2 regions of the Shewanella baltica genome follow, and region 2 is predicted to be linked to the other one. Evidence: predicted binding sites of a transcription regulator. Region 2 holds the regulator's gene; the other holds the start of a gene.

The links. The regulator sigma-54, encoded in region 2, starts transcription at its own class of promoters, with help from an activator protein. The targets are predictions, from matches to a motif close to GTTGGCACGNNNNTNGNNT.
Region 1: DYH48_RS05340 (flagellar hook-length control protein FliK) is a predicted target of sigma-54. The motif match lies at 1,460-1,478, and genes of this name have one in related genera.

Annotation. Positions count from the first base shown of each region.
Region 1 is NZ_UGYM01000002.1:1,183,329-1,186,504, reverse strand. Features, by position in the region: gene DYH48_RS05340 (flagellar hook-length control protein FliK) at 1-1,368, opposite strand, end outside; gene fliJ (flagellar export protein FliJ) at 1,627-2,073, opposite strand; gene fliI (flagellar protein export ATPase FliI) at 2,103-3,176, opposite strand, start outside.
Region 2 is NZ_UGYM01000002.1:4,035,865-4,039,040, reverse strand. Features, by position in the region: gene ptsN (PTS IIA-like nitrogen regulatory protein PtsN) at 1-271, opposite strand, end outside; gene hpf (ribosome hibernation promoting factor) at 274-561, opposite strand; gene DYH48_RS18090 (RNA polymerase factor sigma-54) at 590-2,068, opposite strand; gene lptB (LPS export ABC transporter ATP-binding protein) at 2,176-2,907, opposite strand; gene lptA (lipopolysaccharide transport periplasmic protein LptA) at 2,904-3,176, opposite strand, start outside.

The sequences.
Region 1 (3,176 bases), 2.9 Mb from region 2:
TCTGCTCACTTGCTGAGGTTTTGCAATCTCAGCATTGCGTACTGTTAAGTTATTGCTGGCAATAGTAACGTCATTCGCATCGTTCTCACCCAAGTTAGAGGTATCTGCCATCTTGGGACTTACCAAGTCCAATGTATCCACTATTTCATCAGCGATTATAGATGTTGCAGCCATTTCATTCTTAGTAGTCGATGGCGCTAGCGTTTCTGACTTTAAGGTTTGGCTTGCTGTATTAGGCTTCAACGCTGATTCGTCTACGTCGTCTGAGGTTGCAAGTGCCTCAGAATTAAGATCCAACCTTGCACCACGCTGTTCAGAGTTTAGACTCGCAACTTGATGCGCATATTTGTCCGTTGAAAATGATTTATCACCTTTAAGTTCAGTCACATCTGCTTCTTTCAATAACACGCTTTCTAGATTTTTTGATGATGCCTTTGCCGCGGTCTCTGCTGTATCTACAAATTCAGATAAATCCAAATTTTCAGATGTTTTACTGTTCGGCGGAATGACTTGTCCCTTTAAAAATGCAGAATGAGATTCAACGCTTTTATCCGTAGATAACTGTGACTTCAATGCATCTAAAGTGTCATCAAGTAATACTTTCTTACCCTGGATTGCTTCAACGGGTAATATCTCTGCTGATGTTCCACTGGAGGCTACTAGAGTATTTTTTTGCATTATCTCTACCGATTCTTTATCAGCAGATACTTTATTAGTGGCATCAGTCTCATTTAAAGCCCCTGTATCTAGTTGAAGTTGGCCAGTTAGCTTTTTGAGTTCAGAGGAAAAAGAAGTATCAGTGTCCAATACCTTTTGGATACTTAATAGATCGCCGTTTGAGGACTTGCTATTACTTTTCTCAGTTGCCAGGTTAACTTCACTTGACGTTAAAATATCAGCCTTACCTTGCGCTGAGCCTGAGATGTCGACAATAGGAAGCTCAGTGTTTATCGCTTTCATTGAAGCTTGTACACCCGACAGCTCAACGGTACTGAATGCATCACTTTTCAATAAAGGGGCACCAGACTCATTATTTTCCCCTTGGGAAAAGTCAGACGGCAAACTCTCTCCCTCTGATGCCATTTTCTTCATGTCATTTGCCATGCTTATTTGGGCGAAGATGAGATTTACGTCAGCGTCATCCGTTGATATGTCTTTATCTTTTACTTTATCAGTAGAGGCGATTTGCACTTTATCGTCAGTATTCGCTGCAGCCTTTTTAGGCGCGGAAATAGAAAATGAGCTAGCGGAGACTGACGCAAGTGTAGATGAAAAGTCTTCATTATTAGACTCTTGGGAAGATGTCTTAGCGGAATTGGCCGCAGAGTTGCCTGTTTTACTCAACAGGATATTGGTCATTTGTTGCATAAGTGCTCCCAAACATCACCCAGCAGAAAAGAAAATGGCTAGGTAGAAACGTCAATTAAACACTGCGGTTGCAGGGTCATGGACTAAATCAAAGCAAATAAGATGCCAAAACTTCAGTTTTTACTGCAGCATATTGAAAAGAATAAAACTCAGGGAAAGAAGTCGAACAAATGTTCTGCACCATAAGCGGCAACAGAAAACTGAACTCATACGAGTTAGTAAATGGCAAAGATACCGATCATTTAACGCACCATTACACTAACGCTGATGACGGCGATAAAACTGCTGAGAAGCAAATTCATCGGTCATTTTCTGCTCTCGTTTTTGTTCAACAACTTGGCGCTTCTTCTCTTTACTCGCTAACAGTAATTCCACTGCCTTACGTTTTTTCTGTTTTTCCAACCAATGCTGTTGTCGATATTCTTTTTGTTTTTCACCGTCGGCCACAACGCGATTTTGCTGAGTAATAGCGTCATCAATCTGACGAATAAAGCGATGAAACTGGTGATAGTGACTGGCACTAATGGCTTGGCCTTGCTGGGATTGCATTTGCTTCATGTATTCTAAGCGATAGTTATTCAGTGCACTGAGTTGATTCAGCCGCTTTTGACACTCTAACTGCGCCGACTTTAACAATAACGCCGCTTGTTCTTCGGCATCATTGGCGAGCTTTAACACTAACAACAAGGGATCGGCGTTAGCCATACTAGACCTCGATTAATTCGATGACGCCATTATTTGCACTGTGCGGCAAGTTGCCCGAGCATGACTTGGCTATCGGTAAAACTGAATGCATCACGCATGGTTTGGCGTAAAAAAGCATTCATCGCCGGCTGTAATCGTATCGCATTGTCGATTCGAGGATCGCTGCCTTGGGCATAGGCACCAATGGAAATCAAATCACGATTTTGCTGATACAAGGAATAGGTTTGTTTCACGCGGCGCATCGCTTCCAAGTGTTCATTGGAGATCACCATAGGTGCTACCCGGCTAATAGAGGCTTCGATATCAATCGCAGGATAATGCCCAGAGTCCGCAAGCGAACGTGACAAGACTATGTGACCATCAAGAATCGCCCGTGATGCATCGGCAATGGGATCCTGTTGATCATCCCCTTCCGTCAGCACAGTATAAAATGCCGTAATTGAACCTTGGCCTGGGCCACCGTTGCCGGCGCGCTCAACTAAACGCGGCAGCTTGGCAAACACTGAAGGCGGATAGCCTTTGGTGGCAGGCGGCTCACCCACAGCCAAAGCAATTTCACGCTGCGCTTGGGCGTAGCGCGTTAAACTATCCATTAATAACAATACGTTATAACCTAAATCGCGAAAGTATTCGGCAATACGAGTCGAGGTTTCACAGGCGCGCAAGCGCATCAGCGGCGAGGTATCTGCAGGGGCGGCAACAACAACAGAACGCGCTCGACCTTTGTCCCCAAGAATTTCTTCAATGAACTCTTTTACTTCACGGCCACGCTCGCCCACCAGCCCAACCACAATAATGTCGGCAGTGGTACCGCGGGTCATCATGCCTAAGAGCACACTCTTACCCACACCAGAACCGGCAAACAAGCCCATACGTTGGCCTTTACCCACAGTCAGCATGGCATTAATGGCGCGCACGCCGACGTCCAGCGGCTCGGTAATAGCACGGCGGGATAAGGGATTAATGGCAGCGCTATGTCTTGGCGCTTGTTGATCTGTCTGCAACGCACCTAAACCATCTAAAGGCACGCCGTTACCATCGAGCACGCGTCCTAACAACGACAAGCCGACATTGAGTCCAGTTTGTTCCCCTAAAGGAACCAC
Region 2 (3,176 bases):
TAGCATCGAATGCTATCGGCTCTTCACACTTAATGAGTATGGCAATGGGCTGATCTATATCGGCTAGTCGACCATGTGGAATGGCGATGCCGTTACCTATACCTGTGCTCCCCATCTTTTCGCGCGCCACTAGGCTTTCGAATATCTCTTGAGATGAGAGGGTCGGGTACTGGGCAGCGACTAAGTCGCTGATGAGTTCCAGTACCTTTTTCTTGCTGCCCGGAGTGGCGCAGGTAGTGCACTCCGGCCGCAGTATGGTACAAAGTTCCATTATTAGTGTTTTGTTAACTTCTCTTTGTGTTTAATAACCTGACGATCAAGCTTGTCAATCAGGGCGTCTATAGCGGCATACATGTCAGCATGCTCTGAAGTAGCAAAAACTTCACCACCGATAAGATTTATTCTCGCTTCGGCAATCTGTTGCATTTTCTCGACATTGAGCACAACGTGCACATTATTGATCTGTTCGAAATGGCGTTCAAGTTTTGAAAACTTTTCTTCTACATATGCGCGTAACGATTCGGTAATTTCGACATGGTGTCCACTCAGGTTTATTTGCATAGAAACGTCCTCCGATATCCACTGTAGGTTATAAACTTTTACGCTGATTAGAAGGCGGAATGAGCATAGCCTCTCGGTACTTCGCAATGGTTCTGCGGGCTACGTTGATCCCTTGTTCTGCCAGAAGTTGCGCCATCTTACTGTCGCTCAATGGTTTTTTCTGGTTTTCCGCTGCAACCAGTTTCTTAATGAAGGCTCTGATTGCTGTGGATGAGCACTCCCCACCATCGTCAGTACCGACGTGGCTAGAGAAGAAGTATTTTAGTTCAAAAAGTCCCTTAGGGGTATGCATGTATTTCTGTGTCGTCACTCGTGAGATGGTCGACTCATGCATTTCTACCGCTTCGGCAATATCGTTAAGCACCATAGGTTTCATGGCTTCTTCACCGTATTCAAAGAAACCTTGCTGATATTGGACGATACAGTTCGCCACCTTCAACAGGGTATCATTACGGCTCTCTAAACTCTTGATAAACCATTTAGCCTCTTGCAGATGACCACGAATAAATTGGCTATCGGCTTGGCTTTTAGTGCTGCGCGCCATCGAGGCATAATGTTGGTTTACATTGATTTTTGGCATGCAGTCAGGATTCAGCTCAACCACCCAGCGGCCATTTTTCTTCGACACTGACACATCTGGGATGACGTATTCGTCATCGTTGGGCGTAATCAATAAACCTGGGCGGGGATTGAGGGTTTGGATAAGCGCGATGCCGTCTCTTAACTCATCCTCTTTTAATTTAGTCTTACGCATCAACAATCTAAAATCGCGGGTGGCGATCAGATCTAAATGATCTTTGATCAGCATGCGGGCGTTTTCTAGGTTGGGCGTGTCAGCGGCGAAATGCGACAGTTGGATCAACAGGCACTCGCTTAAATCGCGGGCGGCAACACCAATGGGATCAAAATGTTGAATGCGCTTGAGTACGGCTTCGACTTCGTCGAGCTCGACCTCCGAATTGCCCATGGCTTCGAGGATTTCGTCAGTGCTTTGGGTGAGATAGCCTTGATCGTCGATGGCATCAATAATGGCGGTGGCAATGGCTAAATCGGTTTCAGAAAACGGCGTGAGGTTTTTTTGCCATTCTAAGTGTTCATACAAGCCTTCACTGGTCTCACCTTGGAAGGGCATATCGTCTTCACGACTGCCGCCGGGGCCAGAATTGGGTGAGGCGGTGAACACTTCATCCCATGTGGTGTCCATGGGGAGTTCGTCGGGCATGGACTCTTTCGTGAGCGACTCTGCCGTGTCTATGGTGGAGCTGTCTTTTTCTGGCGGCAGGGTGCTAGATTCACTGAAATCCGTATCGGATAGCGTTTGGTTTACAGGGTCTTTAGTGGCGTCGAATTGATCCTCTTCCAGCTCGAGAAGGGGATTAGAATCTAAGGCTTGCTGGATCTCTTGCTGCAGTTCTAATGACGACAGTTGCAACAGACGTATGGCCTGTTGTAATTGTGGCGTCATGGTTAACTGTTGACCCAGTTTGAGCTGGAGTGACGCTTTCATGTTACCGCTGATCCCTACGTTATTATTGTTGGATGAGGTCGCTTGTTATCATCTTGAGTGGAGTCCAATGTTGGCATAAATTGCCTGCATTGGCTCCGCTTGATTAACTATAGCCTGAATTGTTCACCTAAGTACACAGCCCTAACTTGCTGATTGTCTAAGATCTCTGCGGGTGTTCCTTCGGCAATCAAGTTTCCGTGACTCACGATATAGGCATGTTCACACACATCTAATGTCTCACGGACATTGTGGTCTGTGATCAACACGCCAAGGCCACGACTTTTGAGCTGTTCGATAATCTTTTTAATGTCGATAACCGAAATCGGATCGACACCAGCAAAGGGTTCATCGAGCAAAATGAACTTAGGATTTGCTGCTAACGCCCGCGCAATTTCGACACGGCGACGTTCACCGCCCGACAATGACATGCCTTGGCTGTCACGGATATGGGTGATGTGGAACTCTTCAAGCAGATGTTCTAGCTCTTCTTCCCTTTGCTCTTTTTTCAGTTCTTTACGCGTTTGCAGCACGGCCATGATGTTGTCATGGACGGTCAGTTTACGGAAGATACTGGCTTCCTGCGGCAAGTAACCTATGCCTTTGCGGGCACGCAGGTGCATAGGATCTGCGGTTAAATCATCATCGTCGATAAAGATATGGCCTTTATCGCTTTTAACCAGACCAACGACCATGTAAAAGGTTGTGGTTTTACCCGCGCCGTTCGGGCCGAGTAGGCCAACGACTTGACCGGTTTTTACCGTCAGACTAACGTCTTTAACCACTTGGCGACTCTTGTAACTCTTCGCCAGATTTTGTGCTCTTAGGGTGATTTGGGTCATTTAGAGTCCTGCTTTTTCACAGGTTTATCTGCTGGCGCGTCTGGTTTGGCATCATCTTGATAGCTTTCTGGCTGAATAATCGTTATCACGCGATCGTCACCACTGCCGGTGCTCTCAGCAATCAATTTTTGCTGGATGATGTTGTAGCGGATCAAATTACCCGTCACTTGGCTGCCCGCTTGATCTAACGAGGCTTTGCCTTTAAGTGTCAGGGTGCGGCTCGCCATATCGTAACGAATTTCTTTCGCGCTCGCCGAGGCTGGACGGCC